Regions from separate parts of the Streptomyces sp. NPDC002671 genome, predicted to be linked through region 4. Evidence: riboswitches for the same ligand, from Rfam matches in the RefSeq annotation. Region 4 holds a riboswitch; each other region holds the start of a gene.
What was found. A riboswitch is a leader RNA that binds a small molecule or an ion and turns the genes downstream of it on or off. The one in region 4 is predicted to bind cyclic di-AMP.

Region 1 (7,399 bases), on a different contig from region 4:
CGTCGCGCAGCACCACGTCCGCCTCCCAGTGGGCGGGGTACTCGTGCCGGTCCTGCCGGTCCGCCGGGGTCTGCATGGGCCCCAGCGTACGGCTCGCCCACGACAACGGCGCGAGGCAGTCTGTGGAGGACGGAAGCCGGATCGAGGCCGCGGTCCGGCGACACGGCCGGGGGGTGACGAAGGTCCCCTCCGGACTTGCTTCACGATGTGGGAAACTGGTCTAGACAACCCTGAGAACCTGAAGGGCAGCATCACATGGCTGAGCGCCGCGTCAACGTCGGCTGGGCCGAGGGCCTCCACGCCCGCCCCGCCTCCATCTTCGTCCGAGCCGCCACGGCCGCAGGCGTCCCGGTGACGATCGCCAAGGCCGACGGCAACCCCGTCAACGCGGCCTCCATGCTGGCGGTCCTCAGCCTGGGCGCCCAGGGCGGCGAGGAGATCGTCCTCGCCTCCGGCGCCGAGGGCGCGGACGCCGCCCTGGACCGGCTGGCCAAGCTGGTCGCCGAGGGCCTTGAGGAGCTGCCCGAGACCGTCTGAGTCGCACCAGGAAGCCGCGCCCCCGGAACCGGGGGCGCGGCTTCCGCGTTTTCGCGGCCGGCCGGACGGATTCGCACGCGGATTTACGCACCTGCCTGAATTCACGGCACGCCGAAAAAGGGCAGCGGAAATGCACGTCCCGCCGAATATCCCCTCTTTGTATACGGCGCCCGTGTTAATGCCGCGGGCTCGCTGTGTTTACGGCATGTTGCGAGTCCCTCACACGCTCCGCGCGGTCCCCGCCGGAGGCGAACCGCAGCCGGTGCGCGCCCACCGCGCGCTCGGTGTGCAGGGCCGTGACCGCCCGCGCGCGCTCGCTGTCGCCGCGCGCCACCGCGTCCACGATGACGCCATGCTCGGCCCAGGACTCCACCGGGCCGACCGGAGCCCGAACCGCGTACATCCAGGCGATCTTGTGCCGCAGCTGGGTGAGCGTCGAGGTCAGCGAGTGGCTGCCCGCGGCCTGGGCGAGCGTCTCGTGGAACCAGCCGTCCAGCGAGCGCAGTTCCTCGCTGCCGCCCTGCCTGGCCCGCTCCTGGCCCAGCCGCACCAGGCCGCGCAGCACCTTCAGATGGGCCTCCGTGCGCCGCTGGGCGGCCCGTGAGGCGCCGAGCGGCTCCAGGAGCATGCGCATCTCCAGCAGGTCGGCGGCCTCCCGCTCGGTCGGCTCGGCGACACACGCGCCCGCGTGTCGGCGGGTCACCACGAAGCCCTCGGCCTCCAGGGTGCGCAGGGCCTCGCGGACGGGGACGCGCGAGACGCCGTAGCGGCGGGCCAGAACTTCCTCGGTGAGGCGGCTGCCGCGCTCGTAGACACCGGCCACGATGTCGTCCCGGATCGCCGTGCACACCGAGTGCGCCGGAATACGCATGACCGACCTCCGTCTTAATCCCCGTGAAACGTCGACGATGGACGCATGTTCCGTGACTCTATTGCAATGAGCGGGAATTTCCGACGGCGGCCCGGAATCCATGGATATTTTTTGGTCAGCGGGCACCTCGGACGCCGCGAAAAACGACGAAAGCCCCGGCTCGGTGAGCCGGGGCTTCGCGATGAGTGCGTCAGACGTTCAGGCCGTGCTGGCGGAGGTAGGCGACGGGGTCGACGTCCGAGCCGTACTCCGGGGTCGTGCGGGCCTCGAAGTGGAGGTGTGGGCCGGTGACGTTGCCGGTCGCGCCGGACAGGCCTATCTGCTGGCCCGGGACGACCTGCTGGCCCACGCCGACGCCGATGGACGACAGATGGCCGTACTGGGTGTACATGCCGTCGGCCATCCGGATCACGATCTGGTTGCCGTACGCGCCGCCCCAGCCGGTGGAGACGACGGTGCCGAGGCCGACCGCGTGCACGGGGGTGCCGCTGGCCGCGTGGAAGTCGATGCCGGTGTGGGAGCCGGAGGACCACAGGGAGCTGCTGGCGTGGTAGCCCGTGGAGACGTAGGAGTTCGCGATCGGCAGCACGAAGGCGTTCAGGCGCTTGCGCTCGGCCGCGCGGGCGGCGCGCGCCTTGGCCTCGCGCTCCTCCTTCGCCCGCTCGGCGGCGGCCTTGGCCGCGGCCTGCTCGGCCGCCTTCCGCTCGGCGGCCTGCTGCTGCGCGGTGGCCTGCGCGTCGATCTGCTCGGCGATCTCGTCGCTCACGGTGATGACCGGGGTGAGGCCGGTCTGCTCGACGGAGTTCTCGGCGGCGAGCGACGGGGTGGCCGCGAGGGTGCCGATGACGCCGGTGGTCAGGGCCGCGACGCCGGCCGCCTGAGCGGTGGTGCGCTTGACCCGGCCGGGCTTGCGGTGCTTCCCGGTGGCGCACATGAACGCCATGAAGTGGCTGGTCCTTTCCTTCCCTGCTCGCCTACCGGGTTAGCTGACGGGTTCGGAGGAGGAAGGTCTCCTACGGACTCCCTCGCGCACGCGCGGGAGTCCGATTCACCCCAGGGGACGTGTGGGTCCCCGGCTCCCCTGGCTCGCGCCGTATGGGGACTCGGCGATGGCTGTCCGGTGCCGCGGGTGCGGCGCACTGCCTGACGGACAGCCCGCACGACGCTACGGGGGGTGGCTTTCCCCGCCCAAACGGATCCGGGCTTTTGTAGCGCATCCCACAGGCCAGACAGGCAACCTCCGCCCCAATTCGGACATCTGGGGAGCGGCTGGGGAGCAGCCGGTGAACAGGCGTGGGGCCCTGACGACCCGTAAGTCGCCGGGGCCCCATTCCCGCGTGCGTGCGCCCGGGCTCTACTCGGCCGCCACGACCGTGACTTCGCCGATGCCGAGCGCCTCGACCGGTTCCTTGATCTGGGCCGCGTCACCGACGAGGACCGTCACCAGACGGTCCACCGGGAAGGCGTTCACGACCGCCGCCGTGGCCTCCACGGTGCCGGTGGCGGCGAGCTGCCGGTAGAGCGCGGCCTGGAAGTCGTCGGGCAGGTGCTGCTCGACCTGGTCGGCCAGGGTGCCCGCGACGGCCGCCGCGGTCTCGTACTTCAGCGGCGCGACCCCGACGAGGTTCTGCACGGCGACGTCCCGCTCGGCGTCGGTCAGGCCCTCCGCCGCGAGCGTGCGCAGCACCGTCCACAGGTCCTCGAGCGCGGGGCCGGTGTTCGGGGTGTCCACGGAGCCGCTGATGGCGAGCATCGAGGCGCCCGTGCCGTCCGGGGCGGAGCGCAGCACCTGCCCGAAGGAGCGCACGCCGTAGGTGTAGCCCTTCTCCTCGCGCAGGACGCGGTCCAGGCGGGAGGTGAGGGTGCCGCCGAGGCAGTAGGTGCCGAGCACCTGGGCGGGCCACACGCGGTCGTGCCGGTCGGGGCCGATCCGGCCGATGAGCAGCTGCGTCTGCACGGCACCGGGCCGGTCCACGATGACCACGCGCCCGGTGTCGTCGGCGCTGACCGGCGGCACGGGCCGCGGGCTGCCCGGGGTGCCCGTCCAGGCGCCCAGGGTGTCGCCGAGCAGCTCGTCCAGGTCCGTGCCGGTGAGGTCGCCGACCACGACCACGGTGGCCGTGACGGGGCGCACATGGCGGTCGTAGTAGGCGTGGACGGCCGCCGCGTCGATCTTCTCGACCGTCTCCTCGGTGCCCTGGCGCGGTCGGGACATGCGCGAGGTGGCCGGGAACAGCTCCTTGGAGAGTTCCTTGGCGGCCCGGCGGGCGGGGCTGGCCAGCTCGTGCGGGATCTCGTCCAGGCGGTTGCGGACCAGCCGCTCGACCTCGCTCTCGGCGAAGGCGGGCGCGCGCAGGGCGTCGGCGAGCAGGCCGAGGCCCTTGGCCAGGCGGGAGGCCGGGACCTCCAGGCTGAGCCGGACGCCGGGGTGGTCGGCGTGCGCGTCCAGCGTGGCGCCGGCCCGCTCCAGCTCGGCGGCGAACTCCTCGGCGGAGTGCTTGTCGGTGCCCTCGGAGAAGGCCCGCGCCATGATCGTGGCGACGCCGTCCAGGCCGGCCGGCTCGGCGTCCAGGGGCGCGTCCAGCAGCACCTCGACGGCGACGACCTGCTGGCCGGGGCGGTGGCAGCGCAGCACGGTCAGGCCGTTGTCCAGCGTGCCGCGCTCGGGGGCCGGGAACGCCCAGGGCTTGGCCTCGCCGGCCTGCGGCTGGGGGTGGAAGTCCATCGTGGCGAGCTCGGTCACTTGGCCGTCTCCTCGTCGTTCTCGTTGCCGGCCTCTACGGTCGCTTCCTGCTCCGGGTCCTCGCCGCGCCCGGCCTCCTCGGTGTGCTGGGCCGACTCGGCGGACAGCGGCTCGTAGACGAGGACCGCGCGGTTGTCGGGGCGCAGGCGGGCCTGGGCGACCTCCTTGACCTCCTCCGGGGTCACCGCCAGGACGCGCTGGACGGCGGTGAGGGCGAGCTGCGGGTCGCCGAACAGGACGGCGAACCGGCACAGTTCGTCGGCGCGGCCGGAGACCGTGCCGAGCCGGTCCAGCCACTCGCGCTCCAACTGCGCCTGGGCGCGCTCCATTTCCTCGGGCGTGGGGCCCTCCTCGGCGAACCGGGCCAGCTCCTCGTCGATGGCGGTCTCGATGACCGGCACCTCGACGTCACCGGAGGTCTTCACGTCCAGCCAGCCCAGCGAGGGGGCGCCGGCCAGGCGCAGCAGGCCGAAGCCGGCCGCCACGGCCGTACGGTCGCGGCGCACCAGCCGGTTGTACAGGCGGGAGGACTCGCCGCCGCCGAGGACGGTCAGGGCCACGTCGGCCGCGTCGCACGCGCGCGTGCCGTCGTGCGGGAGCCGGTAGGCGGCCATCAGGGCGCGCGCCGGGACCTCCTCCACGACGACCTCGCGCAGCTGCCCGCCGATGACGTCCGGCAGGGAGCCGTCGCGCGGCGCGGGCTTGCCGTCGTGCGCGGGGATGGACCCGAAGTACTTCTCGATCCAGGCGAGGGTCTGCACGGGGTCGATGTCGCCGACCACGGAGAGCACCGCGTTGTTGGGGGCGTAGTAGGTGCGGAAGAACTGGCGGGCGTCCTCCAGGGTGGCCGCGTCCAGGTCCGCCATCGAGCCGATCGGCGTGTGGTGGTAGGGGTGGCCCTCCGGGTAGGCGAGGGCGGTCAGCTTCTCGAAGGCGGTGCCGTAGGGCACGTTGTCGTAGCGCTGGCGGCGCTCGTTCTTGACGACGTCCCGCTGGTTCTCCATGGACTCGTCGTCCAGGGCCGCGAGCAGCGAGCCCATGCGGTCGGCCTCCAGCCACAGCGCGAGCTCCAGCTGGTGGGCGGGCATGGTCTCGAAGTAGTTGGTGCGCTCGAAGCTGGTGGTGCCGTTGAGCGAGCCGCCGGCACCCTGGACCAGTTCGAAGTGGCCGTTGCCCTTCACCTGACCGGAGCCCTGGAACATCAGGTGCTCGAAAAGGTGAGCCAGACCGGTACGTCCCTTGACTTCGTGGCGCGAGCCGACGTCGTACCAGAGGCAGACCGCCGCCACCGGGGTCAGGTGGTCCTCGGAGAGCACCACGCGCAGACCGTTGGCCAGGCGGTGCTCGGTCGCTGTCAGGCCTCCGGAGCCTGCCTCGGCTGTGGTCGTGTGACCCATGGGCATGTACGTCCCTTCGCGAGCGGAGGCGGTCGTCGAAACCGCGGTTTTCCTGCCGGTCCTGCCACTGTATGCAAGCGTGCGCAGCGGCGGCGAAGTTCCCGCCGGACGTACGCCCACAGCGGATCACGTAGCCTGCGTCGCGCGTGGGGACCGGGCCGTGGACCACGTTGCCACCGGGTCGCGGACCATGTTGTCAGTGCCGCGGTCCACAATGGTCCGCGTCAGATCCGTCAATCGCTTCAGCAAGGAGCCAGGCAGCGATGGCCCGCCGCAGCACGAAGACCCCGCCGCCCGACGACTCGTTCGAGGAGAGGATCCTCGACATCGACGTCGTCGACGAGATGCGTGGCTCCTACCTCGAGTACGCGTACTCGGTCATCTACTCGCGCGCCCTGCCGGACGCCCGTGACGGTCTCAAGCCGGTGCACCGCCGGATCGTGTACCAGATGAACGAGATGGGCCTGCGCCGCGACCGGGGCTATGTGAAGTGCGCCCGCGTCGTCGGCGAGGTCATGGGCAAACTGCACCCGCACGGCGACGCGTCGATCTACGACGCCCTGGTGCGTATGGCGCAGCCCTTCTCCATGCGCGTGCCGCTGGTGGACGGCCACGGCAACTTCGGCTCGCTGGGCAACGACGACCCGCCGGCCGCCATGCGGTACACGGAGTGCCGGATGGCCGAGGCGACGAGCCTGATGACCGAGTCGATCGACGAGGACACGGTCGACTTCACGCCGAACTACGACGGCCAGGAGCAGGAGCCGGTGGCGCTGCCGGCTGCCTTCCCGAACCTGCTGGTCAACGGCTCCTCGGGCATCGCGGTCGGCATGGCGACGAACATGCCGCCGCACAACCTGCGCGAGGTCATCGCGGCGGCCCGCCACCTGATCAGGTACCCGAACGCCGACCTGGACGCGCTGATGAAGCACGTCCCGGGCCCCGACCTGCCCACCGGCGGCCGGATCGTCGGCCTGGACGGCATCCGGGACGCGTACGCCAACGGCCGCGGCACCTTCAAGATCCGCGCGACGGTCTCGATCGAGGCCGTGACCGCCCGCCGCAAGGGCCTGGTCGTCACCGAACTGCCGTTCACGGTCGGTCCGGAGAAGGTGATCGCGAAGATCAAGGACCTGGTCAACGCGAAGAAGGTCCAGGGCATCGCCGACGTCAAGGACCTCACCGACCGCGAGCACGGCCTGCGCCTGGTCATCGAGATCAAGAACGGCTTCGTGCCGGAGGCCATCCTGGAGCAGCTCTACAAGCTGACCCCGATGGAGGAGTCCTTCGGCATCAACAACGTGGCCCTGGTGGACGGCCAGCCGCTCACCCTCGGCCTCAAGGAGCTGCTGGAGGTCTACCTCGACCACCGCTTCGACGTCGTGCGGCGCCGCAGCGAGTTCCGGCGCACCAAGCGGCGTGACCGGCTGCACCTGGTGGAGGGCCTGCTCACCGCGCTGGTCGACATCGACGAGGTCATCCGGCTGATCCGGTCCAGCGAGAACTCCGCGCAGGCCAAGGAGCGCCTGATGGAGCGCTTCTCGCTGAGCGAGGTGCAGACGCAGTACATCCTCGACACGCCGCTGCGCCGGCTCACCAAGTACGACCGCATCGAGCTGGAGGCGGAGAAGGACAAGCTCACCGCGGAGATCGAGGAGCTGACCCGGATCCTGGATTCCGACACGGAGCTGCGCAAGCTGGTCTCGGCCGAACTGGCGGCCGTCGCCAAGCAGTTCGGGACCGACCGGCGTACGGTCCTGCTGGAGGCCGGGGGCGCTTCGGCGGCCACCGTGCCGCTCCAGGTGGCCGACGACCCGTGCCGGGTGCTGCTGTCCTCGACGGGGCTGCTGG
Region 2 (7,399 bases), on a different contig from region 4:
GGGGGTACTGGGGGTGCTGTCCTCCCTGGACGGCTCCGGCACGGCCGCCGCCACCGTGCCAGCGCCCGGTGAGTCCCCGGAGGACGACTGGCCGGAGTGGGGCGAGGAGCCGGAGCCGGACGACTGGATATAGCGAGCTGCCACTCGGGCGCCTGCGGGGGTGGGGGCGGGTCTGGGGGCGGCAGCCCCCAGGGGGCTCAGGACAGCGCCGACAGTCCCGGGGCGAACGTGATCAGCAGCGGCAGCAACGGCACCAGCGCGGCCACCGTCGTCGTCAGCGCCCGCTGCCGTCGCAGCAGCCGCGGCGGGGGCTCCAGGAGGCGGTCCACGCGCTCGCCCAGCAGGCGGCGGCTGGAGGCGCAGGAGAGGACGCCCCGGTGCTGGTTCAGCTCGATCAGCGCGAGGGCCGTGGTGAGGTGGCCGCAGCGGCGGGACGCGGTGTCGTCGGCGGCGAGTTCGACCAGGCGGTGGGTCTGGTCGCAGAAGTGGGCGAACAGCGGCACGCGCGGGAAGCCCGTGGCGAGTGCCGTGGACAGGTGCAGCAGCCAGTCGTGGTGGGCACGGGCGTGACCCCGCTCGTGAGTGAGGACCGCGTCCAGCTGGTGGTCGGTCAGGCGCTGCAGCGCCCCGGTGGTGACGACCAGCTGGGGCGGATGCCCGGGCATCCACCAGGCGTCCGGGTACTCGTCCTCCAGCACCAGCATCGGGCCCCGCGCGGCCGGTAGCCCGGCCGGGAGTTCCGGGGCGCGTTCGCGCAGTTGCGCGCGGGTCTGGCCGAGGCGCCGGCGGGCCTCGGCGAGTTCCCGGGCCAGCATCGCCGTCGTCCAGGCGGCCCCGCAGGCCAGCAGCACCGTGAGGGTGACCGCCCACACCGGCGCGGACGAGAGGTCGTACGCGGCGGTGACGGCGGGCGGTGCCGGGGCGAACACGCGGTCGCGGACGGTGTGGAAGACGGCCGCCGCACCGAGGATCAGCGCGGCCAGGCAGCACATCAGGACCGTGGCGACCAGGCACTGCCACACCCACAGCGCGACCACGGGTTCCCGCTCGGGCCAGCTGGCCCGGGTCAGGGCACGCGGCGCCGGTACGGCGGCCGTCAGGGCGACGACGCTCAGCAGGAGCAGGCAGACGGTCATACCGGGGCACCGTCCTGGTCGGGGTCGGAGTGTGTGCGGGAGAGGGGTGGTGCGTGTCCCGCCAGTATGACGGCGAGGGGCGCCAAGAGGCAGTCCCCGACGGGGATCCGCCCGCCCTCCTTCGAGTCCGCCTCCTTCGCGTGCCGAGTCCGGGGACCGGCGGGGTGACGCTCACCCCGCCGGTGACTCCTGTCTCTCAACTGCGCCCTCGGCTCCCGGAGGTCAGCCCGACACGATCCGCCCGCTGACCTCGCCCAGGCCCACCCGGTTCCCGTCCGGCCCCGGCGCCCACGCCGACATGGTGACCACGTCGCCGTCCTCCAGGAACGTGCGCTTGCTGTCCGGGAGTTCGAGGGCGTCGCGGCCGTTCCAGGTCAGCTCCAGCAGGGAGCCGCGCTGGTGCTGCTCCGGGCCGCTGACCGTGCCCGAGCCGTACAGGTCGCCGGTGCGCAGCGAGGCCCCGTTCACCGTCATGTGGGCGAGCTGCTGGGCGGCGGTCCAGTACATGGTGGAGAACGGCGGCTCGGCGACCACATGGCCGTTGATCGCCACGGAGATCCGCAGGTCGTAGCCGTCCGGCTGCCCGCCCTCGGCCGTGTCGTCCAGGTAGGGCAGCAGCGGGTGCGTGCGCTCCGGCGGCGCCACGCGCGCGTGCTCCAGCGCCGCCAGCGGGGTGATCCACGCGGACACCGAGGTGGCGAAGGACTTGCCGAGGAAGGGGCCGAGGGGCACGTACTCCCAGGCCTGGATGTCGCGCGCGGACCAGTCGTTCAGCAGGCACAGCCCGAAGACGTGCTTCCTGAAGTCGCCCAGCGCGACCGGCGTGCCCAGCTCGGACGGCGTGCCCACGACGAAGCCGACCTCGGCCTCGATGTCCAGCCGGACCGACGGGCCGAAGACGGGGGCGGGGTCGGCCGGCGCCTTGCGCTGCCCGGAGGGCCGTACGACATCCGTGCCGGAGACGACGACCGTGCCGGAGCGGCCGTGGTAACCGATCGGCAGGTGCTTCCAGTTGGGGGTGAGGGAGTCCGCGGCGTCCGGGCGGAAGATCTGGCCGACGTTCCGCGCGTGGTTCTCCGAGGCGTAGAAGTCGACGTAGTCCGCCACCTCGAACGGCAGGTGCAGGGTGACCTCGGACAGCGGGTGGAACAGCGGTTCGACCGTCTCGCGGTGCGCGGGCTCCGTCACCCAGGCGGTCAGCGCGCGCCGCACCTCGGACCAGGCCGTGCGGCCGGCGGCCAGCAGTGGGTTGAGGGTGGGCTTCGCGAGCAGCGCCTGGTGCGGCGAGCCGAGGGCGGTGGCCGCGGCGCCCGCGTCGAGGACGTGGTCCCCGAGCCGGACGCCGACCCTCCGCTCCGTGCTGCCGGAGGGCGAGAAGACGCCATAGGGAAGGTTGTGCGGACCGAAGGGGTCACCCTCGGGGACGTCGAAGGGGGGCATGGGGTACTGCCTCACTCTCATCCGGCGCCTTGCGCGGCGATGCGTTCCATGTGGTCGCGCCACACGTTACGGCGGAGGCAGGTGTCTTGGGCAGTGCCTGAAGGGTTGTGCGGGTGATGACTGAAGAGTTCTGGATGTCCGAATAAGTCTTGTCGGGGGTGGCAATCCCCGCTTGGCTCCCTTTGGGGGCGGACGGGATGGATCCGGTCCGCGGGCGGCCCACGGCTCGGCCGCTCCACTCGTACGAAGGAGGCCATCAGGCAAGCGAATGGCCCCACTTGGCGCTGGGAAGTACATAAGTGCACAGGGTGACAGGGGGAGTCGGGCGGGGCGCGAGGTCCGTATTCTCTGATCATGGCCGCCTCCCCCGCGTATTCACTGATCGCCACCGACCTGGACGGGACGCTGCTGCGCGGCGACGACACCGTCTCCGATCGGTCGCGCGCCGCGCTCGCGCGGGTGGCGCGGGCCGGCGCCCGGCACCTGGTGGTGACGGGCCGCCCGGCCCCCAGGGTGCGGCCCCTGCTGGACGACCTCGGATATACGGGGCTCGCGGTGTGCGGGCAGGGCGCGCAGGTCTACGACGCCGGAGCCGACCGCCTGGTGTGGTCGGTGCGGCTCGACCGGGAGCTGGCCGAGACCGCGCTCGGCAAGATCGAGGCCGAGGTCGGGCAGGTCCACGCGGCCGTCGACCAGGATGGCGTGGACGGGCTCACGCTCATCGAGCCCGGGTACCGGATGCCCCATCCGACCCTGCCCGCGGTGCGGGTCGGCCGCCGCGACGACCTGTGGGCGGAGCCCATCAGCAAGGTGCTGCTGCGCCATCCCGACCTGTCCGACGACGCGCTGGCGGCGCTCGCGCGCTCGGTCGTGGGCTCGCTGGCGACGGTCACCATGTCGGGGCCGGGCACCGTGGAACTCCAGCCCGGCGGGGTGACCAAGGCGACCGGGCTCGCGCTCGCCGCCGACCTGCTGGGCATCGGCGCCGAACAGGCCCTCGCCTTCGGTGACATGCCCAACGACATCCCGATGTTCGCCTGGGCCGGCCGCGGCGTCGCCATGGCCAACGCGCACCCCGAACTCAAGGCGGTCGCCGACGAGCTCACCAAGTCGAACGAGGACGACGGCATCGCCGTCGTCCTCGAAAGACTGTTCCCGACCGACTGACCGGGGGGTATGTCAGTACGCGCTGAAGACGTTGTCGATCGAACCGTAGCGCGCGGCGGCGTAGTTGCAGGCGGCGGTGATGTTCGCGACCGGGTCGTAGATGTTGAACGACGTTCCGATCACGTGGTACGCGTTGAACGTCGGGTCGATGACCTGGAGCAGGCCCTTGGACGGGATGCCCTTGGCCGCGTTGGAGTCCCAGAGGTTGATGGCGTTGGGGTTGCCCGAGGACTCCCGGATGATGTTGCGGTAGATGCCGTTGTAGCTGCCCGGGATGCCCTTCTGAGCCATGATCGCGAGGGACTCGCGGATCCAGCCGTCAAGGTTGTTCGGGTACCCCGCGAGGGTGGTGGCGGCGGTCGTCGTCGTCCTGCCGGCGGCCGAGGCGCTCGTGGCGCCGATGAGCGGGATCGCGAGTACGGCGGCGCCGGTGCCGGCGGCGACGAGCGCGCGGACGAGGCGGTTGTTCCGGGTGCGGCGGGGCTGAGCGGCAGCAGACATGGGGAAGTCCTCTCCGGCGCCTGCGAGGTGAGCTGTCGGGTTCGGGCTGGGGAGTGCCCGGCCGGGCCGTCGAGACGGCACGACTTCACCCCTAGCCGTTCCGGTGCGACATGTGTCGACCGGGCCGGCGGCTTACCTGGGTCCCCCGCTCCTGCCGTACGAAATGAGTTCGTCGATGGGTCTTTCAGGCGGCGGCAGGATTCGGCGTCCGCCTGATGGCCCGGAACGTATGCGAGAGCACATGTCCGGAACAAGTACCAGATTCGTAGATCAACCCAATTGACCTTGATCTGTTCCGAATGTGGCACTTGATCCTTTGCAGTTGCCAACGCTCAACTCACCTTTACGACAAGGGGTGGGAAGGGGTGGGGGCAGCTATTCCCGGCAGGGCGTTCCAATGGGTGTGAGTGACCCAACTCACGAATGAGCGAAATATGGCAAATCGGGCATGAGGTATTAAGGGGATTCGGGCGATTCGGGGGTTTCGGGGGATTCGCTTCACCCGTTGGAGGCAGGAAAGTGGTCCGCGTCACAGGTGATTTCGGAGGGTTCAGCGGCCGGCCGCGGCTCTCGCCACGACTCGCCGACGCGGCGCGGGGACCGGCGCGTCCGTCAGGGTCCGCCATACGTGCGCGTACCCCCTCGTACCGTCCGCCGGTGGGAGTCGTGGGGGTAGGACGTACGGATGTGCATGAGTGTCTCGAGCGGTGGGCGCTATCGGTGATCGAAAGCGGACCGGATACGCTGACTTGAAGTGATAGCGGCGACCTATCGACAAACCGTGCAATCGCCAACAGAGACACAGCAGACAGGAGACCCCTCGTGACCGTCGTCGGGCCGTTCGGGCTGAGCGTGCGGGACCAGGCTCTCGAAGCCGATGTCCAGGCCGGATTGGCGGCTGTCGAGGAAGGTTTGCTCGAAGCCACCAAGAGCGAGGTCCCGTTCATCACCGAGGCCGCGCAGCACCTCGTCCGGGCCGGCGGGAAGCGTTTCCGGCCGCTGCTCGTGATGCTCGCGGCGCGCTTCGGTGACCCGTACGCGCCGAACGTGGTGCCGTCCGCCGTCGTGGTGGAGCTGACCCACCTCGCCACGCTGTACCACGACGACGTCATGGACGAGGCCGCCGTGCGACGCGGCGTGGACAGCGTCAACACCCGCTGGGGCAACTCCGTCGCGGTCCTCACCGGCGACTTCCTCTTCGCCCGCGCCTCCCAGATCCTCGCCGACCTCGGCCCCGAGGCGGTCCGGGTGCAGGCCCTCGCCTTCGAACGGCTGGTCACCGGTCAGATCCTGGAGACCGCGGGTCCCTCGGACGGCCGTAACCCGGTCGACCACTACCTGGACGTGCTCAGCGGCAAGACGGGCGCGCTGGTGGCGGTTTCGTGCCGGTTCGGAGCGATGATGTCCGGCGCCGACGAGACGGTCGTCGACGTCCTCACCCAGTACGGCGAGCGGCTCGGTGTCGCCTTCCAGCTCTCGGACGACGTCCTGGACATCGCCTCCGACTCGCACGAGTCCGGCAAGACCCCCGGCACCGACCTGCGCGAGGGCATCCCGACCCTGCCCGTGCTCCGGCTGCGCGAGCGGGCGGCCAAGCTGGGGCTGCCCGAGGACCTCGCGCTGTGCGAGCTGCTGGACTCCGACCTCAGCGACGGCGCCCGGCACGCCGAGGTGCTTGCCGCGCTGCGCGCACACCCCGCGCTGGAGCAGGCCCGCCGGGACGCCGTCCGCTACGCCGAAGAGGCGCGCGCCGCGCTGGCCCCGCTGCCCGAGGGCGACGCCAAGGCGGCGCTGACGGAACTGTGCGACGCGGTGGTGTTCCGGGCCGGCTGAGCCCGGCTTCGGGACGACCCCTACGGGTCGGGTGGAGCTGCCGCCCTTTCGTGTCATACCGCAGGCGTACACGGAGTTGGCTCCGAGGTCTGACGCTTCCTCACGGCCGATTTGGTCAGATGGGAACCACGGAAATCACCACTCCTCACCGATTCGGGTGAGAATGGCGGCTCAGGTGGACCAGCGTGAGGACAGCCGCCGCCGACGACGGAGGTAAGGCACACATGGCACCGTACGAATCCGACGACGCAACGGACGTCGCGCAGGACGGGGACCTGCGTACCGGACGCCGCAAGGCCGCCCGGTACGTCGTCCCGGTCGCGGTGGTGGGGGTGGCGGCGGCCACGATCGGGCTCGTCCCGGCGCTCGCCGCCTCCGGAGACCCCGACCTGCCGAAGATCACCGCACAGCAGCTCATCGAGAAGATAGCCAAGTCGGACGTGCAGCAACTGTCCGGCACGGTGAAGATCGACACCGACCTCGGCCTGCCGAACTTCGGTGGCCTGGAGAACAGCCTGATGTCCGGCGCGGCCCGGGGCGGCAACGGCGCCGGCTCGACCGCGGACCCGAAGGCGAAGCTCACCGAGCTGGTCTCCGGCACGCACACCCTGCGCGTGGCCCTCGACGGCCCCGACCGGCAGAAGCTGTCTCTGCTGGAGAGCGGCGCCGAGTACAGCCTCATCCACAACGGCAAGGACGTGTGGGGCTACGACAGCAAGAGCAACGAGGTCTACCACGGCACCTCGGCGGACTCGGCCAAGGAGCACCGGGCCGAGCCCCCGGCCACGCCCAAGGACTTCGCCGACCAGGCCCTGAAGTCGGTGGACGACACCACGTCCGTCACCGTCGACGGCACCGCCCAGGTCGCCGGCCGCGACGCCTACAAGCTGCTGATCAAGCCCAGGCAGTCCGGCAGCACGGTCGGCGCGATCAGTATCGCCGTGGACGCGAAGACGGGTCAGCCGCTGAAGTTCACGCTGACCCCGGCGAGCGGCGGCGCGGCCGTCCTCGACGTCGGCTTCACCCAGGTCTCCTTCGCCGAACCGGCCGCCCGCACCTTCGACTTCACCCCGCCCAAGGGCGCGAAGGTCACCGAGGAGAAGAAGGAGTCCAGGGCACGGCAGCACGCGCCGAGGCCCGGCGAGGACTTCGGCAAGGGCATGGCGGGCATGGGGGGCCACAAGGTCCTCGGCAAGGGCTGGAACTCCATAGCCGTCTTCGACACCGGCGCCAAGGGCGGCCTGCCCAGCGGCAACAAGGGCGGTGCGTTCGGCGGCTTCCTCGGCTCGCTCGGCGACAAGGTGTCCGGGAAGTTCGGCAAG
Region 3 (7,399 bases), on a different contig from region 4:
CGGCGCCGGGCAGAACCTGCACTACGACCCGTACGCGGCCCAGCACCACGCGGCCTACGACTCCGGCGTCTACGACAGCACCGCCTGGGCGGTCCCGGCGCAGGCCACGGGGAACAACATCAGCGGCTGGGGGTCCCCCCTCTGGGGGAGGGACGCGAGCGCCTGGCTCCAGCCCGGTGTGTCCGAGCAGCCTGCCGGCGCCGACCCCACCCAGCAGTGGCAGTGGGGCACCCAGACCTTCGACACGGGCGCGTACGACGCCACCCAGTGGAACGCCGACGGCCACGCCGTGGCCGCTCACCACGAGCAGCCTGCCGAACCGTTCGACGCGCAGTCCACCACCGTGTCCGAGCAGGCGCCGTACGACGACACGGCGTACGAGGAAACCGACTTCCAGGACTCGGACTTCCAGGACCCGTACTACCAGGACTCCGGCTTCGAGGACTCGGGCTTCGAGGACTCGGGCTTCGAGGACGACCCCGCCGAAGACGACGAGCTGTCCTCGACCGGTGAACTGCCCGCCGTAACCGGCCTGCTGGAGGACCAGGAGGAGACCGGCCCGGCCCCGGCGCCCCGCGGCAGCTCGCGTGGCGCGGGGCGGTCCCGGCGCCGTACGCCCGCCAAGCGCTCCGCGCTGCTGACCGTCGCGGTCCCCTCGGTCTGTGTCATGGGGGTCGCCGGGATCGCCGCCGCGACCGTCGGCGGCCTGACCGACGGCGGCAAGGACACCACCGCCTCCGCCTCGGACGCGCACGCGGTGCAGCCGTCGGTCGCCAACAACAAGCTGGACACCCAGCTCAGGGGCCTCTCCGCCGGCGCCGACGACTTCGCCGACCGGGCGAGCCGTACGCAGGAGCGCATCGACCTCAAGACGCAGCAGGAGCTGGAGAAGAAGAAGGCGGCGGCCGAGGCCGCGCTCAAGGAGCGGCTGCGCCCCAAGTTCGTGCTGCCGGTCCTGCAGCGCGGGCTCAGCGCCTACTTCGGCCAGGCCGGCGTCAACTGGATGTCGGTGCACACGGGCATCGACTTCCCGGTGTCGTACGGCACCACGGTGATGGCCGCGACCGACGGTGTCGTCTCCACCAAGTGGAACAGCGCCTACGGCAACATGTTGATCCTGACGGCGAAGGACGGCACGGAGACCTGGTACTGCCACCTGTCCAGCTACCGCGTGGCCCCCGGTACGAGCGTCCAGGCCGGCCAGCCGATCGCCTACTCGGGCAACTCGGGCAACTCCACCGGCCCGCACCTGCACTTCGAGGTACGGCCGGCGGGCGGGGCGGCCATAGACCCTCTGCCGTGGCTGCGCAGCCACGGCCTGGACCCGACCTGAGCCCGGCCTGAAGACCGTTACGAGTGAGCCCCGCCGATATCCGGCGGGGCTCACTCGTCCACGGCTTCTTCCTACAGCTTCTCGACCGGCGCGTACCGCAGCAGCAACCGCTTCGGCTTGTCGTCGCCGAAGTCGATCGTCGCCTCCGCGTTCTTCGGGTCCGTGCCCTTGACCGCGACCACCGTGCCGAGGCCGAACTGGTCGTGGGTCACGCGGTCGCCGACGGCCAGCCCCACCACCGGCTTCTCCGTGGCGCGCCGCGTGGCGAAGCCGGACGCGCCCGCCGCCGACGAGCGGGAGCGGGACGAGGAGAGCGAGGCCGCGATGCCCGACGCGGGCCCGGAGGACACCGGTGCGGTGGCTCCCGTCCGCTTCCACTCCATGTGGGCGGGCGGGATCTCCTCCAGGAAGCGGGAGGGCGGGTTGTACGAGGGCTGGCCCCAGGCGCTGCGCATGGCCGAGCGGGTCAGGTACAGCCGCTCCCGCGCGCGCGTGATGCCGACGTACGCCAGGCGCCGCTCCTCCTCCAGCTCCTTGGTCTGGCCGAGGGCGCGCATGTGCGGGAAGACGCCGTCCTCCATGCCGGTCAGGAACACGACCGGGAACTCGAGGCCCTTGGCGGTGTGCAGGGTCATCAGGGTGATGACGCCGTCGCCGTCCTCTTCGTCCGGGATCTGGTCGGAGTCGGCGACCAGGGCGACCTTCTCCAGGAAGTCGGCCAGCGTACCCTGCTCGCCTTCCTCGCGCTCCTGCTCGAACTCCAGGGCCACGGAGGCGAGTTCCTGGAGGTTCTCGATGCGGGTCTCGTCCTGCGGGTCCGTGGAGGTCTGCAACTCGGCCATGTAGCCGGTGCGTTCGAACACCGCCTCCACAACGGTCGCCGGTCCGGCGCCGGACTCCACGATCGTACGGAGGTCCTCCATCAGCGTGTTGAACCGCTTGACCGCGTTGGTGGAGCGCGCGGCCATACCGTACGCCTCGTCCACCCGCTTCAGGGCCTGCGGGAAGCTGATCTTCTCGCGCTGAGCGAGGGCGTCGACCATCGCCTCGGCGCGCTCGCCGATGCCCCGCTTGGGCACGTTGAGGATGCGGCGCAGCGGCACCGAGTCCTCGGGGTTGGCGAGGACGCGCAGGTAGGCCAGGACGTCCCGGACCTCCTTGCGCTCGTAGAAGCGGACGCCGCCGACGACCTTGTAGGGCAGGCCGACGCGGATGAAGACCTCTTCGAAGACACGGGACTGGGCGTTCGTGCGGTAGAAGACGGCGACGTCCCCGGCCTTCGCCTCGCCCGCGTCCGTGAGGCGGTCTATCTCGTCGGAGACGAACTGGGCCTCGTCGTGCTCGGTGTCGGCGACGTAGCCGGTGATGCGCGCGCCCTGGCCGGCGTTGGTCCACAGGTTCTTCGGGCGGCGGGACTCGTTGCGCTCGATGACCGCGTTGGCGGCGGACAGGATGGTCTGCGTGGAGCGGTAGTTCTGCTCCAGCAGGATCGTCGTCGCGTTCGGGTAGTCCTCCTCGAACTGGAGGATGTTGCGGATGGTCGCGCCCCGGAAGGCGTAGATCGACTGGTCCGCGTCACCCACGACGCACAGTTCGGCGGGCGGCAGCTCGTGCTCGCGCGGGGGGACGTCGGCGTCTTCGGAGGCGCGGTCGCCCGTACCGACCAGCTCGCGCACGAGCGCGTACTGGGCGTGGTTGGTGTCCTGGTACTCGTCCACCAGGACGTGCCGGAAGCGGCGGCGGTAGTGCTCGGCGACGTCGGGGAAGGCGCGCAGCAGGTTGACCGTCGTCATGATCAGGTCGTCGAAGTCGAGCGCGTTCGCCTCGCGCAGCCGCGACTGGTACAGGGCGTAGGCCTGGGCGAGGGTCTTCTCGAAGCCGTCGGCGGCCTGGGCGGCGAAGTCCTCCTCGTCGATCAGCTCGTTCTTCAGGTTGCTGATCTTGGCGCTGAAGGACTTGGGCGGGAAGCGCTTGGGGTCGAGGTCCAGGTCACGGCAGACCAGGGCCATCAGGCGCTTGCTGTCGGCGGCGTCGTAGATCGAGAACGAGGACGTGAAGCCGAGCCTCTTCGACTCGCGGCGCAGGATACGCACGCACGCGCTGTGGAAGGTCATGACCCACATCGCGTTCGCGCGCGGGCCGACGAGCCGCTCGACGCGCTCCTTCATCTCGCCCGCGGCCTTGTTGGTGAAGGTGATCGCGAGGATCTGGCCCGGGTGCACGTCCCGCTCGGCGAGCAGGTGGGCGATGCGGTGGGTGAGCACGCGGGTCTTGCCGGAGCCGGCGCCGGCGACGATGAGCAGCGGGGAGCCGGCGTGCACGACCGCGGCGCGCTGGTTCTCGTTCAGCCCCTCCAGCAGGGCCGCTGCGTCGATCGCGGGGCGCGGGGCGCCGTCGCGGTAGTACGTGTCCCGGTCCGGCGGCACGTCGAACTTCCCGCCGAACAGATCGTCCGGAAGCGACTCCGGAGCGTGATCGTCCTCGGGCGGCGGCGGGGGCTCCTCCTCGCGCCCGCGAGGGGGCTGGAGGTCCGCCAGGAAGCTGTCGTCAAAGAGGCTGCTCATCGCTCTCCGAGTCTAGGGCGCCGGACTGACAACCGTGGGCCGCCCCGAGAACCCGGCCCCCCGCGGGAGGCTCCCCTCCCGGCACCTGCCGACCCCTTCCGCCCCTCACGCTGCGGAAGCGCCCGATGACCCAGCCGTGATTTCCCGCACCCTCACCCCCGAGGTCACGAAAATGTATCGGACATACTACGCACCAACCTTCACAGGGGTACCACGAGTTGGCTAGCGTGCGTGCGGGCCGTACGACCCCTACCGGCGAACCTCGCCGGGCCGCGCGGCCCCCGCCGAGTCCGGCGCGCCCTCGCGGCGACCGGAGCCGGGGACCCACCGACCTCTGGGGTGAATCGGCCGCCTCCCACCGGGAGGGGGCCGTAGGGCAACCCTTCCGAACGCACCGCCCGAACCCGACAGCTAACCCGGTAGGCGGCGCATGGAAGGAGTCGCCTCCCTTGGCGTCGCACCGCAAGCCGCGCCCCGTCGGGCCCCGTACAGCAGGCCTCCGCGCCCCCGTCCTCGCCACCGCCGCACTGACCTCCGTGGCCGTCCTCTCCCAGACGGCGAACGCCTCCCCCGCCGCCGACAAGGGGAAGCCGAGCGTGGAGGAGGTGCAGAAGAAGGTCGACGATCTCTACCGGCAGGCCGAGTCGGCGACCGAGAAGTACGACGCGGCCAAGGAGCGCGCCGGCAAGGAGCGCGTGCGCGCCGACAGCCTCCGTGACGATGTCGCGAAGCGCACGGAACGCCTCAACACGGCCCGCGAGGAACTGGGCACCATAGCCGCCGCCCAGTACCGCACCGGCACCACCGTGCCGGACACGGCCACCTTCCTGCTCGCGAGCAATCCGCAGGACTACTTCGACCAGAGCCAGCTGATGCACCGGCTGACCTCGCGTCAGAAGAGCGCGGTCGACGACTTCGTCACGGAACAGACGGCGACCATGAAGAAGCGCCGGGAGGCCGCGACGAGCCTCCAGACGCTGACCAAGACGCAGGACGACCTGCAGACGGCGAAGGCCACCGTCCAGAAGAAGCTCGCCACCGCGCGTGAGCTGCTGTCCAAGCTGACGGCCGAGGAGAAGGCGCGCCTGGCGGCGATCGAGAAGCAGAAGGCGGAGGAGGCGGCCCGCAAGGCGGCCGAGCTGGCGAAGCAGCAGGCGGCGCGCCAGCGGGCGGCACAGCAGAGCACCCCGTCGCCCTCGTCTTCGCCGTCCCCGTCGTCCTCGGGCTCGTCGGGCTCCTCGGACACCTCGGGCTCGTCCGGCGGATCCACCTCTTCCGGCGGTTCGACCACCTCCGGCTCCTACGACACCAAGGCCGCGGAGGCGATCGCCTTCGCCCGCGCCCAGATCGGCAAGCCGTACGTGTGGGGCGCCACGGGCCCCGGCTCCTACGACTGCTCCGGCCTCACCCAGGCCTCCTGGCGGGCCGCCGGCGTCAGCCTCCCGCGCACCACCTGGGACCAGGTCAAGGTGGGCACCACGGTCTCCCTCGCCGACGCCCGCCCCGGCGACCTGATCTTCTTCTACGACGACATCAGCCACGTCGGCCTCTACATAGGCAACGGCATGATGATCCACGCCCCCAAGCCGGGCGCGTACGTCCGCGAGGAGTCGGTCTACTACGGCGGCACGTCCATCATCCACAGCGTGGTGCGACCGGCGTAGGAGCGTGACCGGCACAGGAGCGTGGCACGACCGGCTCAGGGCGGGGCGTACGCCCGCGCGCCCCGCCCTGAACAGCCGCGTCCCTCTCTAGGCCCTGTCGTCAAATTCCCGTCGTCCGCCCGGAGGGCGGGCCGCGCGGCGTCTGGTGCGTGCAGCTGCAAGGCGGAGGAGGGAGTCGACGATGGGGGTCCCCCCGCGCGAGCGAAGCCGAGCGTGGGGGAGCGTCGGCGACTGACGACAACGCGGCAGATGCGCGTGCCAGGCGTCGCGCGGCAGGCGGGAATTTGACGACAGGGCCTAGCATCGGGCGCATGTCCCGCCTCTCCTCCCTGCGTGCCTGGTCGGCGCGGCGGTCGCCTGCGGCCGGGGCCGCGGTGATGGCGACCGGGATCGTGTCGGTGGGGCTGCAGCTCACGGGCGACGAGGGGCTGTCCCGGGTCTTCCTGGGGCTGACCTGCGTGGCCTGGCTGGGGCTGGGCGCGGAGTTCGTCGTACGGCTGGCGGGGCAGCGGCGGCGCTGGCTGGCCGAGGCCGGGAGTCCCGGGGCGCTCACCGCCGTGGCCGCGACGACCGTCCTGGGCACCCGGCTCTCCACGCTCGGCCGGCAGACCCTGGCCGAGGCGCTGCTCGCGCTGGCGGCGCTGCTCTGGCCCGTGCTGTTCGTTCTCGTCGTACGGCGCTGGGAGCGGCGCATGCCGGGAGCGGTGTTCCTGTGTTGTGTGGCCACACAGGGTCTCGCCGTACTGGGCGCCACGCTGGCCGCGGCCGAGGCGACGGCGTGGCTCGCGCACGCCGCGCTGGTGATGTTCTTCCTGGGGCTGGTGCTCTACTGCGTCGCCCTGGCCCGGTTCGAGTCGCGGCAGGTGCTGGAAGGGGCCGGGGACCACTGGATCGCGGGCGGGGCGCTCGCCATCTCGGCGCTGGCCGGGGCGAAGCTGCTCTCCGCCGACAGTGCCCGGCTGTACCTGTGGAACGTCGACGACCGGGGGACGCTGCGTACGCTGACGGTCGCCCTGCTCGTGCTGGATGTGGCCTGGTACCTCGTGCTGCTGGCGGCCGAACTGGTCCGGCCGCGCCCGGGCTACGACGTACGGCGGTGGGCGACCGTGTTCCCGATGGGAATGACGGCGGCGGCGACGCTGGCCGTCGCCGCCACGGTGGACGTTCCATGGCTGAAGGGGCCGGGGCGGGTCCTGACGTGGGTGGCGGTGGCCGCCTGGCTCGCGGTCGCCGCCGGCGCGGTGCCGACGGCTCGCGCCGCCGTCAGGTCAGGGCGCTGAACGTCAGGTCCACAGCACGGCGATGAAGATGTTCGTCGTGGTCAGCAGGCCGACCAGCCCGAAGACGCTCTTGTCGACCTTCTCCTCGTCACGCTTCACGTAGACCAGCCCGAGGATCACGACGAGCAGAGCGAGCTTCAAGCCGATCTTGAGGTAGTTGAGGTGGTGGTCGTCGTCGCCGGCCCGGTGGAGGCCGACCAGGATCACACCGGTGGCCAGCATCGTCAGCGCGCCGTGCAGCATCCCGGGCACGAACCGTGCCGTGCCCTGGCCCATGGCCTTGATCTGGGTGATGAATCCGCCCAGCAGCGCCGCGATGCCGATGATGTGCAGGCCGACGAAGATGTGGATGAGTACGTCCATGAGGCCGGAGCCTAATCAGGGCGCATCCGCGGGGCGTCCCCGGGGCGCCTGCCCGCATCCATGCTCTTGCATATATCCGCTCCATAGCACCCCACCAGTTCCGGAGGCCCGGCATTCCTCGCTTCGGTCACCACGCTGCGCGAAGGCGACGGCTCCGGACCGGGAACGCGGTCGCATACGGTCACATCCCGGCCC
Region 4 (7,399 bases):
GACGCGGGCGCGCGGCGTGGCGGCAGGGGTGTCGGGCATGCGGATCCCTCCGAGGCGGTTTGCTTCACATTTGAAGCAGTCGGTTCGTAGGGACCCTACCTCATGCTTAAAAGTTAAAGCAATCATGGAGCTGTCGGTGATGCGGACGACGGGCATGACGAACGGCGCCGCCACGGGACGTCACCCGCCCCGGCCTCGGCGTCGTCGCCCTGCAGCCCGCCCGCGATCTGCGCGCAGATCTCCTCCAGCTGCCGTACCTGCTCCGGGGTGAGCCGGTCGAAGAGGGCGGCGCGCACCGTGTCGACGTGTCCGGGTGCCGTGCGCTCCAGTACGGCCGTCCCCTCGTCCGTCAGCACCGCGAGGCTGCTGCGCTTGTCCCACCGGCAGTCCTCGCGGCGCACCAGCCCGTCCCGCTCCAGCCGGGTCACCGCGTACGTCAGCCTGCTGCGCGTGATCTTCAGTGTCTCGGCGAGATCGGTCATGCGCAGTCGCCGGTCGGGTGCGTCGGAGAGGTTGGCGAGCACGGAGTAGAACAGATGGGGCATGGCGGCGTCCTGCTGGAGCTGCCGGTCGATCGTGTCCTCCAGGAGCCGGGAGGCGGCCATGTAGGCGCGCCAGGCGCGCTGCTCTTCGGGGGTGAGCCAGCGGGTCGTCATGCCGCCAGTGTAAGTTTGTTTCAAACTTGAACCAAGGCGAGCCCAGTCGTCAGCCTCAGCAAGTCCGCTTCCGGAAAGAGGACGCCGATGCCCCTGCCGTACGTGCTGCTGTCCGCCGCCGTCTCCCTCGACGGCTACCTGGACGACACCGGCCCCGAGCGACTCCTGCTGTCCAGCCCGGCCGACTTCGACCGGGTCGACGAGATACGGGCCTCGGCCGACGCCATCCTGGTCGGCGCCGGCACCATCCGCGCGGACAACCCACGGCTCCTGGTCAACTCCCCGGAGCGCCGCGCGGCCCGCGTCGCCGCGGGCCGGCCGGAGTATCCGCTGAAGGTGACGGTCACCGCCTCCGGCGACCTCGACCCGGACGCCAGGTTCTGGCACACCGGCGGCGAGAAGCTCGTCTGCACCACCGACAAGGGCGCCGAGCGGGCCCGCGGCCTCGGTATCGCCGCCGACGTCGTCGCCCTCGGCCCCGACCTCGACTGGCGTGCCCTGCTGGAGCACCTGCACGACGTGCGCGGCGTACGGCGCCTGATGGTCGAGGGCGGCGGCACCGTCCACACCCAGCTTCTCCAGCAGGGCCTCGCCGACGAGCTCCAGCTGGTCCTCGCCCCGCTGCTCGTCGGGGACCCGAAGGCGCCCCGGCTGTTCGGCCCGGGCGCGTACCAGGCCGGTCGCCTCCGCCTCACCGAAACCCGCAGGATCGAGGACGTCGTACTGATGCATTACGAGCCCACCGCACCCGGAACCGGGCAGTCGGTCACGGCCGCCGACCGGCACTGGATGCGGATCGCCTGCGAGCTGGCGGCGCTGTGCCCGCCCTCGGAGACGGCGTTCAGCGTGGGCGCGGTCGTGGTGGCCGAGGACGGGACCGAGCTGGCGCGCGGCCACTCGCGGGAGGGCGGCGATCCGGTCGTCCACGCCGAGGAGGCGGCCCTGGCGAAGATCGACCCGGCCGACCCGAGGCTGCCCGCCGCCACGGTCTACAGCAGCCTGGAGCCCTGCGCCCGCCGCGCCTCACGGCCGGCTCCCTGCGCGCGGCTGATCCTGGCGGCGGGGGTACGGCGGGTGGTCACGGCCTGGCGCGAGCCGGACACGTTCGTGGCGGCGGCGGACGGGAGCGGACTGCTGTCGGCCCAGGGCGTCGAGGTCGTCGTACTGCCCGAATACGAGGAGCGTGCCATGGCGCCGAACCGCCACCTACTGACCGGTGAATAAACCGATGTGCTTTCTGCCCCGCGTATGGCGTACAGTAGAGACATCGCCGCGGGGTGGAGCAGCTCGGTAGCTCGCTGGGCTCATAACCCAGAGGTCGCAGGTTCAAATCCTGTCCCCGCTACTGAAGGCTCAGGGCCGGAATCCAGACATGGGTTCCGGCCCTGAGTGTTTGCAGTGTTCAACGGCCTGCGGGGCGCACTACTCAGGGTGATCGGGCGACCGCCCTCTGCATAACATCTGAGTCACCATCAAAAACGCTGTGACTCCTGAACCTCGACCAAGTCGCCCGGTTTGCGCCGGTAATGGCGTGTATCTCCACCTCGGAAAGCGTTAATGATCAAGCCGAACGGCTTGGAATCTGACAGCCGGGTCTATTAACGTTCGATAACGCAGCGCGGTCGTCCCAGCCGTCACAAGAGGCGGCTCCGTGCTCATGCGCCGAATCCCGTGAGGGAACCGGGGAACCACCACCTTGGGGTGAATCGCGCGGACGCCGTCGTGAACTCGCTGAGTACACGACAGTGCCACGCGTAGGAGACCTTCCTGCTCCGAACCCGTCAGCTAACCCGGTAGGCGGAGGAAGGAAAGGAGTACGCCCGCGTGGCGTCCAACCGGCCTGCCCAAGAAGCCCCGTTCATACCGGCTCAGCGCGAGACCGAAGCCTTTGGCTACGGTTCCTTCCCGGCCGAGGAGGGCCCCTGGGAGGAGTGGAACCCCACCGAGGACTCCGTCCGCCCGGTCCGCGGCCGGCACCGCGTCGCCAAGCAGCGCGGCGGGCTCGCGCGCAGTTCCACGGTCCTCGGCGTCGGCGTCCTGGCCGCGGTCGGCGCGGGTGGCATCGCCAGTGCCAACTCCGGCAAGCCCCCGGTCGCCATCTCGATGCCCGACCTGCCCGACCTGCCTTCCTCCGTCGACTCCCTGCTTGACGACGGTTCCGCGGACGCGCCCAAGGCGGCCTCCGCGGACACGCTCAGCAGGGTCGGCATGACCTCCGAGGACGCGCAGAACACGGACGCGGGCGAGGCCCTGCGCAACCGGATCATGGCGCAGGCCGACCAGCAGCAGGGCCAGGCCGACAGCAAGGCCACCGCCGCCGCGGTCGCCGCCGCCGAGCAGCAGAGCGCCGCTGCGGCTGCGAAGGCCGAGAAGGCCGCCGTCGCCAAGGCCGCCGCCGCCAAGGAGCAGGCCGAGGCCATCGCGAAGAAGAAGGCCGAGGCGGAGCGCCTGGCCAAGCTGGCCAAGCAGTTCAGCCTGCCGGTCGTCTCGTACACCATCACCGGCACCTTCGGGCAGCCCGGTGCGATGTGGTCCTCCGGCTACCACACGGGCCTGGACTTCGCCGCCCCCACGGGCACGCTCATCAAGGCCGTCCACAGCGGCACCGTCACGCAGGCGGGCTGGGCCGGTGCCTACGGCTACCGGACCGTGCTGACCCTGGACGACGGCACCGAGCTGTGGTTCTGCCACCAGTCCTCGATCAACGTCAGCGTCGGCCAGAAGGTCAACACCGGCGACGTGATCGGCCGTATCGGCGCCACCGGCAACGTCACCGGCCCGCACCTCCACCTGGAGGTCCACCCCGGCGGCCAGCCGACCGGCATCGACCCGATGACCTGGCTCCGCGACAAGGGCCTCAACCCCTGACCCGGCCTGACCCCGGTCCCCGGCGGTCCTGGCGGCATCCCCCCGACGTCAGGGCTGCCGGATTCCTTCCGGCGCCCGCGCTCTGCTGTCCTGCTGCGCGGAATGTGATCACTGGTACGGGTGTTGAAACAGGGTATGGCTTCTCTGCGCACACTCGGTTCCTCCGATCTCCAGGTCTTCCCCCTCGCCCTCGGCGGCAACGTCTTCGGCTGGACCTCCGACGAGGAGACGTCCTTCGCCGTACTCGACGCCTACACGGCGGCCGGCGGCAACTTCGTGGACACCGCCGACTCCTATTCGGCCTGGGCCGAGGGCAACAAGGGCGGTGAGTCCGAGACCGTCATCGGCAAGTGGGTGAAGGCCCGCGGCAACCGCTCCGACGTCGTCATCGCGACCAAGGTCAGCCAGCACCCGGAGTACCCGGGCCTGTCCGCGGCCAATATCAAGGCCGCCGCCGACGCCTCCCTGCGCCGCCTCGGCACGGACTACATCGACCTCTACTACACCCACTTCGACAAGCCCGAGGTCCCGGTCGAGGAGATCATCGGCGCCCTGGACGAGCTGGTGAAGGCCGGCAAGGTCCGGCACATCGCGGCCTCCAACATCACCCCCGAGCGCCTCCAGGCCTCCCTCGACTTCTCCGACCGCGAGGGCCTCGCCCGCTACGTCGCCCTCCAGCCCCACTACAACCTGGTCTCCCGCGACACCTACGAGGGCCCGCTGCGCGACCTCGCCGCCCGCGAGGGCCTCGGGGCCGTGTCGTACTTCTCGCTGGCCGCGGGCTTCCTCACCGGCAAGTACCGCCCCGGCACGACGGTCGGCAGCCCCCGCGCCGGCTCGGCCGCGCAGCACCTGAAGTCCGAGCGCGGGCGCCGGGTGCTCACCGCCCTGGACGAGATCGCCGCCGCCCACGACGCCCCCGTGGCCACGGTCGCCCTCGCCTGGCTGGCGGCCCAGCCGACCATCACGGCACCGATCGCCTCGGCGCGGACGGTGGAGCAGCTGCCGGCGCTTCTGGGCGTGGCGGATCTGAAGCTGACGGACACGGAACTGAAGCAGCTGACGGAGGCCTCCGCCTGAGGCTTCCTTCCGGTCTTTCCGCCCGGTCTTTCCGCCGCGGCTGCGTGATCCGGCGGTGCCTACGTCCGGTACGGGTTGTACGCGGGATACGGCACCGCCGGGTACCCGGCCGGATACCCGTACGGCGCCCAGTGCACCGGCACCGGAACGGAGGCCCTGGCCGCGTACTCCAGCGCCGGCCAGGAAACCTCCCTCCGCTTCCACAGCTCCGCCAGCAGCTCCCGCTCCCGTACGGCGAAGTCGGCCCCGGCCTTGCCGTTGCGCCCGCGGTGCCGCAGGAACGCGAGCGAGGTGGCGCAGGCCTCGTACTCCGCGACCGCGCGTGCCGCCGGCCGCCCCCCGAAGTACTGCCGGGCGTGGTTGCGGGCCAGCCGCCGCGCCCGCATCGACCCGAGGGCGAACGGCTCCGCCGGCCCCAGCCACCCGGCGTACACATACGCGGGCAGCTCCTCCCGCACGGTCCGCAGCTCCCGTTGCCGCGTCCAGATCGCGAGCCAGGTCAGCAGCCCGAACGCGGGCAGCATGAACACGCCGTAGACGGCGAAGAACCCGTACTCGCCGAAGGTCGAGGAGCCGTTCCAGAAGGCGTGCACGCCCATCGCGAGCAGCAGACCGCAGAGCGGGACCAGCACCCGCCGGACGCGCTGCCGCTCGGCGGACAGCGCGGCGATGCCGAAGCCGATGCCGGTGAGCACGGTGAACAGGGGGTGCGCGAACGGGGACATCACGATGCGCACGAAGAAGGTGGCGGCGGTGACGGAGGCGATGCCGCGGTCGCCGGTGAGCTGGTCGGTCCCGAAGGCCGTGCCGAGGTAGAGGATGTTCTCGGTGAACGCGAACCCGGTGGCGGTGATCCCGGCTATCACCACCCCGTCCACGATCCCGGTGAAGTCCCGTCTGCGGAAGAGGAAGACCAGCAGCACGGCGGTGGCCTTCGCGGACTCCTCGACGATCGGCGCTATCACGGTCGCGCCGAGGGTGTCGGCGCTCGCCGGATCCGCGGTGGCGGTGGCTATCCACTTCGTCGCGAAACTGTTGGCGACGATGGCGATGAGCGCCGCCGCACACGCGCCCCAGGCGAACGCGAACAGCAGGTTCCGCCAGGGGCCCGGCTCCACCCGGTCCAGCCAGCGGAAGGCGGCGATCAGCCACGGCACCGGCAGCACGGCCAGACCGAGCCCGACGAGGAACCCGTCCGTGCCCGTCTGCCGGCGCACCAGCGCGAGGATGACCAGACCGGACAGCGCGAGCAGGGTGACCAGCGCGCCGTACCGCACCCAGGTGCGCTGCCACCAGTGCGGGTGCCGCGGTGGGTACGTCGGGTACGGAGGACTGGTGGCCACGGCATCGACCCTAACGAGGGACTCCTCTTAGCTTGTCACTGCTGTTCCCGGTGCGGTACGCGCCGGAAGAGCAGGTCGTTCACCAGATGTCCCTTGTCCAGTCCCTGCCCCTCGAAACGGGTCAGCGGCCGGAACTCGGGGCGTGGCGCGAAACCGCCGTCTGCCTGGGTGTTCTCGAAGTCGGGATGCGCGGTGAGCACTTCGAGCATCTGCTCGGCGTACGGCTCCCAGTCGGTCGCGCAGTGCACGATCGCCCCGGGCTTGAGCCGGGTCGCGGCGAGGGAAAGGAACTCGGGCTGGATGAGCCGCCGCTTGTGGTGCCGCTTCTTGGGCCAGGGGTCCGGGAAGTAGACGCGCAGCCCGTCCAGCGAGTCGGGCCGCAGCATCTCCCTGAGCAGGATGATCGCGTCGCCGTTGGCGACCCGGATGTTGGACAGCGCGTTCTGGTCGGCGAGGTTGAGGAGGTTTCCCTGCCCCGGGGTGTGCACGTCCACGGCGAGGATGTTGGTGCCGGGGTCCGCGGCGGCCATCTGCGCGGTGGCCTCGCCCATGCCGAACCCGATCTCCAGGACGACGGGGTGGGTGTTCCCGAACAGCTGGACGGGGTCGATGGTCTGCTGTCCGTCGATGTCCAGCCCCCACTTGGGCCACAGCCGCTGCAGGGCGTCGGCCTGCCCGGCCGTCACCCGGCTCCGGCGCGGCTGGAAGCTCCGGATCCGCCGCTCGAAGTGCGACCCGGCGGGATCGGCCTGGGGCCCGTCCGGGAACCGCGGCTCACCCTTGGCCCTGCTGTGCCGGACGGACACACCGGGGACATGCGCCCGGGGCGCGTCGGCAGCGGGCTGGGGGGCTTCGGGGGTGCTCAGGGAGTCAGACACAGTAGGACCGATTTTACGGCGCACTACAGCGAGCCGAGCATGCCCAGTGCGCGTCGCCCGACCTCCCTGCCGATGGGCAAGCTCGCGGTAGCCGCAGGAGACGGTGCATTGAGGACATGCACGGCCCTGTTCCCCTCGCGGATGAGAAAGTCGTCGACCAGCGTCCCGTCCCGCAGCACCGCCTGCGCCCGCACCCCGGCAGGGGCCGGCACCAGGTCCGAGGCTTCCGCCGCGGGCAGCAATCTGCGCACCGCCTCCAGGAACGCCCCCTTCGACACCGAGCGGCGCAGCTCCCCCGCGCCGTACCGCCAGTGCCGCCGGGCTATCACCCAGGACCCCGGCCAGGCCACCGTCCCGGCCAGCTCCCGGGGCCGTACGACCCCCCAGCCGTACCCCTCGCGGGCCAGCGCCGGCACCGCGTTGGGCCCGATGTGCACGCCGCCGTCGATCCCTCTGGTCAGATGCACCCCGAGGAACGGGAACGCCGGATCCGGCACCGGATACACCAGCCCGCGCACCAGCTCCGGCCGCGCCAGCTCGTAGTACTCCCCGCGGAACGGCACGATCCGCACCC

Region 1: it holds a riboswitch for cyclic di-AMP, as region 4 does, so the genes downstream of both, ACWD35_RS02205 (M23 family metallopeptidase) here and ACWD35_RS04895 (M23 family metallopeptidase) in region 4, are expected to answer to the same signal.
Region 2: it holds a riboswitch for cyclic di-AMP, as region 4 does, so the genes downstream of both, ACWD35_RS21575 (transglycosylase SLT domain-containing protein) here and ACWD35_RS04895 (M23 family metallopeptidase) in region 4, are expected to answer to the same signal.
Region 3: it holds a riboswitch for cyclic di-AMP, as region 4 does, so the genes downstream of both, ACWD35_RS19820 (NlpC/P60 family protein) here and ACWD35_RS04895 (M23 family metallopeptidase) in region 4, are expected to answer to the same signal.

Annotation. Positions count from the first base shown of each region.
Region 1 is NZ_JBSFVU010000001.1:516,367-523,765, forward strand. Features, by position in the region: gene ACWD35_RS02190 (bifunctional acetate--CoA ligase family protein/GNAT family N-acetyltransferase) at 1-76, opposite strand, end outside; gene ACWD35_RS02195 (HPr family phosphocarrier protein) at 256-537, shown strand; gene ACWD35_RS02200 (GntR family transcriptional regulator) at 713-1,408, opposite strand; gene ACWD35_RS02205 (M23 family metallopeptidase) at 1,599-2,351, opposite strand; cyclic di-AMP (ydaO/yuaA leader) riboswitch at 2,365-2,527, opposite strand; gene ACWD35_RS02210 (M16 family metallopeptidase) at 2,763-4,151, opposite strand; gene ACWD35_RS02215 (M16 family metallopeptidase) at 4,148-5,554, opposite strand; gene ACWD35_RS02220 (DNA gyrase/topoisomerase IV subunit A) at 5,812-7,399, shown strand, end outside.
Region 2 is NZ_JBSFVU010000013.1:123,504-130,902, forward strand. Features, by position in the region: gene recQ (DNA helicase RecQ) at 1-133, shown strand, start outside; gene ACWD35_RS21560 (M56 family metallopeptidase) at 198-1,136, opposite strand; gene fahA (fumarylacetoacetase) at 1,359-2,576, opposite strand; gene ACWD35_RS21570 (HAD family hydrolase) at 2,931-3,743, shown strand; gene ACWD35_RS21575 (transglycosylase SLT domain-containing protein) at 3,756-4,244, opposite strand; cyclic di-AMP (ydaO/yuaA leader) riboswitch at 4,249-4,429, opposite strand; gene ACWD35_RS21580 (polyprenyl synthetase family protein) at 5,067-6,077, shown strand; gene ACWD35_RS21585 (LolA family protein) at 6,302-7,399, shown strand, end outside.
Region 3 is NZ_JBSFVU010000011.1:282,627-290,025, forward strand. Features, by position in the region: gene ACWD35_RS19810 (M23 family metallopeptidase) at 1-1,333, shown strand, start outside; gene pcrA (DNA helicase PcrA) at 1,405-3,897, opposite strand; cyclic di-AMP (ydaO/yuaA leader) riboswitch at 4,184-4,338, shown strand; gene ACWD35_RS19820 (NlpC/P60 family protein) at 4,347-5,561, shown strand; gene ACWD35_RS19825 (tellurite resistance/C4-dicarboxylate transporter family protein) at 5,873-6,841, shown strand; gene ACWD35_RS19830 (hypothetical protein) at 6,845-7,204, opposite strand.
Region 4 is NZ_JBSFVU010000003.1:17,547-24,945, reverse strand. Features, by position in the region: gene ACWD35_RS04915 (GTP cyclohydrolase II) at 1-39, opposite strand, end outside; gene ACWD35_RS04910 (MarR family winged helix-turn-helix transcriptional regulator) at 123-656, opposite strand; gene ACWD35_RS04905 (dihydrofolate reductase family protein) at 744-1,880, shown strand; tRNA gene ACWD35_RS04900 (tRNA-Met) at 1,928-2,001, shown strand; cyclic di-AMP (ydaO/yuaA leader) riboswitch at 2,307-2,471, shown strand; gene ACWD35_RS04895 (M23 family metallopeptidase) at 2,481-3,524, shown strand; gene ACWD35_RS04890 (aldo/keto reductase) at 3,660-4,604, shown strand; gene ACWD35_RS04885 (PrsW family intramembrane metalloprotease) at 4,664-5,947, opposite strand; gene trmB (tRNA (guanosine(46)-N7)-methyltransferase TrmB) at 5,983-6,825, opposite strand; gene lhgO (L-2-hydroxyglutarate oxidase) at 6,849-7,399, opposite strand, start outside.